3 regions of the Mesorhizobium sp. WSM3866 genome follow, and region 2 is predicted to be linked to each of the others. Evidence: predicted binding sites of a transcription regulator. Region 2 holds the regulator's gene; each other region holds the start of a gene.
The links. The regulator PhoB, encoded in region 2, activates phosphate uptake and scavenging genes when phosphate is short. The targets are predictions, from matches to a motif close to TGTCATNNANCTGTCAT.

Region 1 (3,276 bases), 120 kb from region 2:
ACGTCGTGAGGCTTGCCGCAATAGTCGATGCTGCGGGCGATCAGCTCGACCGGAATGCGGGTGCCGTCCTGGCTGCGCAGCTCGGCTTCCTGCGCCTGACCGCTGCCGCCGGCGATGGCTGAGGCAACGCGTTCGCCGAAGAGGTCGCTGAGCGTCATCACGTTCAGCGTGCCGGGCGCGATGCCGCTCAGCGCCGCGATGCTGTCGTTGGCGCTGACGATGCGGCTGCCGTCGCAAACGATCAGCCCCTCGACCGCCGCGTTGGCCAGGCCGTGCATGCGCTGCGCTTCCGCCTGATGCCGGCGGAACCGCAGGTCGATGCGGATCGCCGCGGCCGAGAGCACCAGAATGACCAGGCTTGCCGCCGCAGCGGCAAAGGCTTGCGACATCGGCGCGATGGTGAATTTTGAGATCTCTATCGAGGAGTCCGGATAGATCGAGACCGCCGCCATGGCGATAAAATGCAGTGTGCAGATGGCCAGTGTGAGCAAGACGGCGGCAGCGATCGTCGTAAGCGTCGACGGGCGGCAAAGCACGACGAGCAGCGAAAGCGCGGCAAGCGTGACGCCCGCCGCCAGCGAAAGAGCGACGAGCAGCTCGTTCCAGACGATCCTGCCCTGGACCTCGAACGCCGCCATGCCGGTATAGTGCATCACGGCGATGCCGACGCCGAGCACGGCGCCGCCGACAAGATAGTGATCAATGCCGCCGCGGATGGTGGCGATCCACATTCCGGCCGCTGTCAGAACTACGGAGGCGGCCAGCGAAAGCGCGGAAAGCTCCGCGTTATAGGCGTTGGGTATTCCCGGCGTGAAGGCGATCATGGCGACGAAATGCGTCGCCCAGATACCGAATCCGGTCGCCGTGGCTGCAATCAACAGCCATGCGTAGCGATTTCGACTGGTCGATTGCTCGACATGGCGAAGAAGATTGACCGCCGAGAAAGAGGAAATTCCGCAGATGAGCGCCGCAAGTGCGACCAACCTCAGATCGTGCTCGTGCACGATGCAATTATAGACGGTCAACATTTGGCCCCACCTGATCTTCCCGCATCAATCAAGTTAAGATTGCTTAAGGCCCGACGGCTGAAGAATCGATTAGTGGACCTGCAACCGACGCGTGTGCCTCAGGTTGTAAAGGACGGATAAGGTTGGGCCGGCTGTCGCAATACGATGGTTGGAGTCGCTCAAATCCTAAGCCGGCAAGCAATCTGCCCGGCCGTGACCGATGCACGTTGATTTAGGATCAGATGATGTTCATCGACGCATAACAAAACCGTTGTCCGATTGTCATGCGCAACACATACTGGTTCTGCGGAAGCCCCCTTTCGCCAATCACAACGGGAGATGAAAACATGAAGCTCTTCGGCTTCGCGGCAGGTGTTGCCGCTACCTTGACCCTGCTTTCCACCACGTCCGCTTTCGCTGTCACGCAGATCAGCTGGTGGCATGCGATGACGGGCGCCAATGCGGAAGTCGTCGACAAGATCTCGAAGGACTTCAACGCCAGCCAAAGCGACTACCAGATCGTTCCGGTCTTCAAGGGCACCTATCCCGAGACGCTGAATGCAGGCATCGCCGCGTTCCGCGCCGGCCAGGCGCCGGACATCATCCAGGTGTTCGATGTCGGCACCGGCGTCATGATGGCGGCCGAGAGCGCGATCAAACCCGTGGCCGAAGTTTTGACGGGCGCGGGGATGACGTTCGATAAGAGCCAGTATCTGCCCGGCATTGTCGGCTACTATTCGAAGCCGGACGGCACCATGTTGTCTTTCCCTTACAATTCCTCCTCGCCGATCCTCTACTACAACAAGGACATCTTTCAGAAGGCCGGCCTCGACGTGAACAACCCGCCTAAGACCTGGAACGAGGTCTGGGAAGCGGCGAAGAAGATCAAGGCGAGCGGCGCGGCCCCTTGCGGCTACACCTCGACCTGGCTGACCTGGATCCATCTGGAAAATTTTGCCGCCTGGAATAATGTTTCCTGGGCGACCCAGCAGAACGGACTGGCCGGCGGCGACGTCGAGCTCAAGATCAATGCGCCGATTTTCGTCAACCACTTTCAGGCGCTGGCTGACCTCGCCAAGGATGGCACTTTCAAATATGGCGGGCGAACCTCCGAAGCCAAGCAGATCTTCCTCGCCGGAGAATGCGGCATCTTTACCGAGTCGTCGGGCGGGCTCGGCGATATCGTCAAGTCGGGTATGAACTACGGCATCGGCCAACTGCCGTATGACAGCGATGCCAAGGGTGCGCCGCAGAACACGACCCCCGGCGGCGCAAGCCTCTGGGTTTTCAGCGGCAAATCCGATGCGGAGTACAAGGGCGTCGCGGCCTTCTTCGCCTATCTCTCCAAGACCGAGGTGCAGGAATATCTGCACCAGAAGTCGGGCTACTTGCCGGTGACGCTGGCAGCCTATGAGGCGACCAAGAAGTCCGGCTTCTACGACAAGAACCCGGGCCGCGAGACACCGATCCTGCAGATGACCGGCAAGGCGCCGACCGAAAATTCGAAGGGTGTGCGCCTGCCCAACCTGCCTCAGGTGCGCGATATCCAGAACGAGGAGTTCGAGAAGATGCTGGCCGGCCAGGAAACGGCCCAGCAGGCGCTCGACAATGCCGTCTCGCGCGGCAACGCGGCGATCAAGGACGCGTTGGGCAACTAGACCTGGCCGAGGATGAAACGTCGCCCGCGCGGATCGGCGCGGGCGATCCTTGCTTGACGAGGAAACCAAGCTGACCCCGCGCGTCGTTTTCCCCAACAAAGTCCTGCCTTACCTGCTTGTGGCGCCGCAACTCGCCATAACACTGGTTTTCTTCTATTGGCCGGCCGGGCAGGCGCTCTACCAGTCCATGCTCAGGCAGGATCCATTCGGGCTAAAGAGCAAGTTCGTCTGGTTTGCCAATTTCCGCAAAGTGCTTGCCGATCCGGCCTATCTCAACTCGATCAAGGTAACGGTGGTATTTTCGCTTGCGACCGCAATCGTGGCGATGGCAGTGGCGTTGCTGCTTGCCGTAATGGCGGAAAAAGTGGTGCGCGGGAAAGCGCTCTACCGCACACTGATGATCTGGCCCTATGCGGTGGCGCCGGCGATCGCCGGCATGTTGTGGCTGTTCCTGTTCAACCCTTCGATCGGCTCGCTATCCTACGTGCTGAGAAGTCTCGGCATAGCCTGGGATCCGTTGCTCAACGGCAGTCACGCCATGATCCTTTTGGTTTCCGCCGCAGCATGGAAGCAGATTAGCTACAATTTCCTGTTCTTCGTCGCCGGGCTGC
Region 2 (3,276 bases):
TCGAGAGGCCGCGCTGACTGGGAGGAGAAAAAATGTCGGTCGGAATCCGCCACGACGATCTGCGCCGGCGCAACCGCGCCATGGTGCTCTCGGCCGTGCGCTGGGCCGGCCAACCGTCGCGCACGGAAATCGCCGCGACCACCGGGCTCAGCCATTCGACCATTTCGGCGATCTCTTCCGACCTGATCCAGGAAGGCATCCTGGCCGAGAGCAAGCCGAGCGAGACCGCGTCTCTGAAGCGCGGCCGGCCACAGGTGGGCCTCGCGCTCAAGCCGGAGGCGGCGGCGGTGGTAACGGTGGTGCTGTCGCTCAATTTCCTCTCGGTCGCCGTTATTGATTATGCGGGCCAGGTCATCGCCGAGGAGCAGCGCCGCCTCGATACGCTCACCATGCCGCGCAACGAGCTGATCGGCGAATGCTTGGCGATCGTGCGGCGCCGGCTGGACGATCCGGACCTCGACGTCGGCAGCGTCGCCCGCATCGCCATGGGCATCCAGGGCATCACCGATTCCCATGCCCGCGCCATGCTGTGGTCGCCGATCACGCCGCTGACCGACATTCCCTTCGCCGACATCCTGGAAAAGGAATTCGGCATTCCGGCCACCATGGAGAACGACTGCAACATGATGGCTGTGGCGCTGCAGTGGCGCGATCCCCACCGCTATCGCGACAATTTCATCGCCATTCTGCTCTCCCACGGCATCGGCATGGGCCTGGTTCTGAAGGGCGAGCTGTTCACCGGCACACATTCTTCCGGCGGCGAGTTCGGCCACATGATCCATCGCCCGGGCGGCGCGCTCTGCCGTTGCGGACGCCGCGGCTGCGTCGAGGCCTATGCCGGCAACTACGCCATCTGGCGCAGCGCCATGAAGATGAGCGAGGACGCCGAGCCGGTCGATGTCGGCGACGCCGACATGCGGGCGCTCGCCGCCAAGGCGCGCGAGACGGATGGCCCGGAGCGCGAGGCCTATCGCCGGGCCGGCGAGGCGCTGGGCTTCGGCCTTGGCAGCCTGTTCGCGCTGATCGACCCGGCGCCGGTCGCCATGGTCGGCGTCAGCGCCGCCGCCTTTGACCTGATCGAGCCGGCGCTGCGCGAGGCGATCGGCCAGACCGCCGGAGGCCAGCATTCAAACTCGATCTCCTTCGATACCGAGCCGAACGAATTGCCGCTGATCCGCGAAGGCTGCGCCGTGCGCGCGCTGACCTTCGTCGACCAGGAGATTTTCGCCCCGGGCGTGCAGGCAAGAGCGGGCAAGAACGTGGCCTGAGCAGCTTCGATAGCGATCGTTGGCTTCTGTGCGTCCTGCAGACGCCGGAGATTAGCGAAGGCCCCGCAGCTTCGTCATTCCAGGGCGGAGCAGGAGCGAAGCTCCGTCGCGGAGACCCTGGAATCCATGCCATTACCTCAATCGTCGGATGAGCGGAGCAGAATTTCTGCACCGCCGCGGCGCGTGGAAGTCGCGTGGATCGTCGGGTCTGCGCCGCGTCGCGACGCTTCGTGCTCCGCCCGTGGACGGCGAAGCACCAGCGTCTCGATAACCCGCCAGCGCAGATAGAACCCGTCAGACCTTCGGTGCCCTGGATCTAATCTTCCCTGATCGCGTAGCCCGCCCCACGGATGGTACGTATGACGTCCGGCATCCGGCCGTTGTTGACCGCCTTGCGCAGGCGTCCGACATGCACGTCCACGGTGCGCTCGTCGATATAGATCGTCTCACCCCATACATTGTCGAGCAGCTGGCTGCGTGAGAACACCCGGCCGGGATGCCGCATCATGAATTCCAGCAGCCTGAACTCGGTCGGGCCGAGCCGGATCTCGCTCTTCTTGCGGTAGACGCGATGCGATTCGCGATCGAGCACGATGTCGCCGACCTTGAGCACGCTGGACAGCACCTCCGGCTTGGCGCGGCGCAGCAGCGCCTTGACCCTGGCCATGAATTCCGGCGTCGAGAACGGCTTGACCAGATAGTCGTCGGCGCCGGTCGAGAGGCCGCGCACCCTGTCGCTTTCCTCGCCGCGCGCGGTCAGCATGATGATCGGCAGGCGTTCGGTCTCGGGCCGCATCCTGAGGCGCCGGCAAAGCTCGATGCCGGACACCGCCGGCACCATCCAGTCGAGCACCAGAAGGTCGGGCACATTCTCCTGCAGGCGGATCTCGGCCTCGTCGCCGCGCGTCACCACCTCGACCTGATAGCCCTCGGATTCGAGGTTGTAGCGGAGCAGCACCCCCAGCGGTTCCTCGTCCTCCACCACCATGATGCGTGGCGCGATCATATAGCAGGCACCTTCGCGGTCAGGCCGCCGGCGCCGACATCGTCGTCTCGTCCTGCTTAGGACGATTCGCGGGCAATTGCGTGCCGGTCAGCACATAGTAGGCGTTCTCGGCGATGTTGGTGACGTGGTCGCCGATGCGCTCCAGATTCTTGGCGCAGAACAACAGATGCGTGCAAGCCGTGATGTTGCGCGGATCCTCCATCATGTAGGTCAGGAGCTCGCGGAAGACGGCGGTGTATTTGACGTCGATGCGCTCGTCGTCGTTGCGGAGCTTGGCGAGCGCCGTGGCGTCGCCGGCCGCGTATTCCTCGATCACGCCCTGCACCTGGATCAGCACCAGCTGCGCCATCGAATCGATGGAGTGCGAAAGGTCGCGCGGCGCGGCGCTGACGCCGACCGAGCCGACGCGCTTAGCGATGTTCTTGGCAAGGTCGCCAATGCGCTCGAGATCGCCGGCCATGCGGATGGCGCCAACGACGCTGCGCAGGTCGTCGGCCATCGGCTGGCGTTTGGCAATCAGCGTGATGGCGCGATCGTCGAGCTCGCGTTGGCGCGCGTCCATGATGGCATCGTCGGAGACCACGCGCTGCGCCAGCGCGTTGTCGGAATTCAGCAGAGCCTTGGTCGACGCGCCGACCATCGAGCCGGCAAGATCGCCCATGTCGCGGATGAGCTGGCTGATCTGCCTCAGATCCTCGTCGAAGGAAGCGACCGTATGGGCCATGGTTATGTCCTCGTATGAACTCAGCCGAAGCGGCCGGTGATGTAGTCCTGCGTGCGCTTCTCGCGGGGCGAGGTGAAAATCTTTTCGGTCCGGTCGAATTCGATCAGCTCGCCGAGATACATGAACGCCGTCTGCCGCGAGACGCGCGCCGCCTGCTGCATGTTGTGGGTGACGATCACGATCGTGTAGTCGGCCTGCAGCTCGTCGATCAGCTCCTCGATCTTGGCGGTCGAGAGCGGATCGAGCGCCGATGCCGGCTCGTCGAGCAGGATGACCTC
Region 3 (3,276 bases), on a different contig from region 2:
GCCGAGCCTTCGGCGTAGGAGAGCAGCGATTCCCGCGCCCACGTGCTGATCGGCGCGTCGACGCTATGGGTCGGATTGTAATAGCGGTAGGGCTCGTAGGGCCCGTGGTTCTGCAGGCTGACCGCGAACAGGAATACCGGCTCTTGGCTGGCCTCGGCCTCGCGCATGATCTCGTCGGTCATGGCCGCGTCGGAGGCCAGCGGCCCGCGCTTCTCCATCGGCGGCAGCGTCTCTTCCGAGCGGAAGTCGCTGAAGCCGAAATCGGCGTAGACGGCGCCCCGGTTCCAGAACCAGTTGGTGCCCGGGTGGATGGCGCGCGCCCTATAGCCTTCGCTCTTCAGGAAAGTCGCCAGCGACGGCGTCGGCGTGCGCACATATTGCTGATAGGGAATCGAGCCCGCCGGCAGGAAGGCGTTGGAGAAGCCGGTCAGCGCCTCGAACTCGATATTGGCGGTCATGCCGCCGAATTCCGGCGAGAACATCGAGCCTGAGCGCAGCGCGCGCACCGTCGGGATCGGGTCGGGCTTGATGCTGACGCCGGGGAGCTCCGTCGGATCCCAGAAGGATTCGCTCATCACCACGATGATATCGGGCTTCTGGTCGGGCACCGAGGCGGCAACCCCGGGACGCGCGATCGCATCCATCGTCTTCTCGGAATAGCCGGGCGGGGCCGAAACATGCGCCATCGGCACGTTGAGCGCGAAGGCGAGCGCGAAGCCGTTGGAGGCATAGTTCTCCTTCTGGTCCCACATGATCGGGATGATCTGCAGCCTGTCGCGCGTCCACGAGAAGGTGGCGTAGTCCATGATCGAGACGAAGAAGGCGAGCAGCGGCACGGCAAGCGTCAAGCGCGCCAGCCGTCCCTTGCGGCTGAGGATCGGCACACGCCGGCGCCAGAGCCGCCAGCCATAGACGAGCAGCGCGAGGCTGGCGACGATCGCTGCCGCAAGCAGCACGGCCGTCCAGGGGCGCTCGCGCACCAGAAGCGGCATCAGCGCCATGATCTGGCGGGCATAGAGGAAATCGGTCGGGTAGAGCGGATCGCCCAGATAGTGCGATTTCTGGTGACCGACAAAGGCCAATGCCAATGTCACCGGCGCGACGATCATCAGGCTTTGATGGCTGCGGCCGAGAATGGCGTCGAGCCCGATCAGCACCAGCGAAAAAACGATGATGGTGGTCCAGCCGGGCTTGAAGGGCTGCAGGAAGAAATCGACTGTGCCGAAGAAGTCGCCGCGCACGATCCATTCGATGGCGAACACCAGAAGGGCGGAGGCAAGCAGCGTCGCCAGGCCATAGCGGACAATCGGCCATCTGCGCCCCGGCAGATAGCCCGTGGACGGATCGTCTTCCAAAAATTGCGGCGCGGGTTTGGCCGCGCCTTTCCTGATCCTAGCCACTTTGCTTCCCCGGCCCATGTCACGCGTCTTCCACTCGCGTCACGCCACTGTCATCGAAATGTCACACAAAGCTAGCGCCTGTGGCGGAAATAAGAAGAGCCAGCAAACGATTCGTGAGCGGTTTTCATCAGGTGTGATCGCCAAAAAGCCTTTCAGAACAGGGAACTCGGCCGTTCTCCCGGCTGGAACAGCCGCTGAACTGGTGCTTGCGGGCTTGACTTGGCCGTCCGCCTTGCGCCAGAGGCAGGGAAAAACCAGCCGCTGGAGACGCTAACATGGCCGTCGCATTCACCTTTCCGGGACAGGGCAGCCAGGGCGTCGGAATGGGCAAGGACCTCGCCGATGCCTTTCCCGAGGCGCGCCATGTCTTCGAGGAAGTCGATGAGGCGCTCGGCGAAAAACTGTCGAAGCTGATCTGGGAGGGGCCGGAGGAAACCCTGACGCTGACGGCCAATGCCCAGCCGGCGCTGATGGCGGTGTCGCTGGCGGCGGTAAGGGCGCTGGAATCGCGCGGTTTTTCGCTGAAGGACAAGGTGGCTTATGTCGCAGGCCATTCCCTCGGCGAATATTCCGCGCTTGCCGCAGCCGGCTTCGTTTCGGTGGCCGATGCCGCGCGACTGCTGCGCACCCGCGGCAACGCCATGCAGGCGGCGGTGCCGGCGGGCGAGGGCGCCATGGCTGCCATCATCGGGCTGGAGCAGGCTGATGTGGAAGCCGCCTGCGCCCAAGCGGCACAAGGCTCTGTCTGTCAGATCGCCAACGACAATGGCGGTGGCCAACTGGTGATTTCCGGCGCCAAGGCGGCCGTCGAACTGGCGGCGAAGCTCTGCACCGAAAGGGGTGCCAAGCGGGCGTTGATGCTGCAGGTCTCGGCACCTTTTCACTCGGCATTGATGACGCCGGCCGCCGATATCATGCGCGAGGCGCTGGCCGGGGTCGCGAAAAGCGCGCCAGTGGTTCCCATCGTCTCAAATGTTTCGGTCACGCCGACCAGCGACCCGGACGAGATCGCCCGCCGCTTGGTCGAGCAGGTCGTTGCCCGCGTGCGCTGGCGCGAGACGGTGGAATGGTTCGGCGCCAAAGGTGTCGCGACGCTTTACGAAGTTGGCGCCGGCAAGGTGCTGTCGGGCTTGGCGCGACGCATCAACCGCGATATCGCGACCGGCGCCATCGGCACGGCGGCGGAAGTCGAGGCGGCGCTGGCAACTTCAGGATAAACAGGGAACTCTTGCTGGCAGGTGCGGCATTCCTACTTCCATCCGTCTTTCTCCCGAAGTCGAGCATCGCCTCGACGATCTCGTGGCGATGACTGGTCGAAGCAAAGCCGAATACCTGCGTGACTTCGTTGAGCGTGGACTCGAAGATCTCGAGGACTATTACCTGGCTGCGGAAGTGCTGGAGCAGATCAGGCTTTGTGAAGAATCGGTCGTGAGCGCCGAGAACTTCTGGTATGGCCTGGACAACATGACAAATGCGGAACGAGTCGCTCGCGGGGCGTCCGGAAGAATGAGGTTGAAGCAATGTTCGAACTGACCGGCCGTAAGGCGCTCGTCACCGGCGCATCGGGAGGCATCGGCGAGGCGATCGCCAGGGTGCTGCACAGCCAGGGCGCGATCGTCGGCCTGCACGGCACCCGCGTGGAGAAGCTGGAAACGCTGGCTGGCGAGCTCGGCGACCGCGTAAAGCTCTTCCCGGCGGATCTGACCAACCGCGACGCGGTCAAGGCGCTCGGCCATAAGGCGGAGGCCGATCTCGAAGGCGTCGACATCCTGGTCAACAATGCCGGCATCACCAAGGACGGCCTATTCGTGCGCATGTCGGACGCCGACTGGGATTCCGTGCTCGAGGTGAACCTGACCGCCGTGTTCCGGCTCAC

Region 1: ugpB (sn-glycerol-3-phosphate ABC transporter substrate-binding protein UgpB) is a predicted target of PhoB. The motif match lies at 1,277-1,293, and genes of this name have one in related genera.
Region 3: CK222_RS08770 (LTA synthase family protein) is a predicted target of PhoB. The motif match lies at 1,449-1,465, and genes of this name have one in related genera.

The regions. Positions count from the first base shown of each region.
Region 1 is NZ_NSGC01000002.1:706,584-709,859, forward strand. It holds gene CK222_RS07710 (EAL domain-containing protein) at 1-1,028, opposite strand, end outside; gene ugpB (sn-glycerol-3-phosphate ABC transporter substrate-binding protein UgpB) at 1,355-2,665, shown strand; gene ugpA (sn-glycerol-3-phosphate ABC transporter permease UgpA) at 2,736-3,276, shown strand, end outside.
Region 2 is NZ_NSGC01000002.1:583,668-586,943, reverse strand. It holds gene CK222_RS07115 (ROK family protein) at 33-1,268, shown strand; gene phoB (phosphate regulon transcriptional regulator PhoB) at 1,585-2,274, opposite strand; gene phoU (phosphate signaling complex protein PhoU) at 2,294-2,998, opposite strand; gene pstB (phosphate ABC transporter ATP-binding protein PstB) at 3,019-3,276, opposite strand, start outside.
Region 3 is NZ_NSGC01000003.1:143,371-146,646, reverse strand. It holds gene CK222_RS08770 (LTA synthase family protein) at 1-1,418, opposite strand, end outside; gene fabD (ACP S-malonyltransferase) at 1,676-2,617, shown strand; partial or broken gene CK222_RS33520 (ribbon-helix-helix protein, CopG family) at 2,646-2,843, shown strand; gene fabG (3-oxoacyl-[acyl-carrier-protein] reductase) at 2,921-3,276, shown strand, end outside.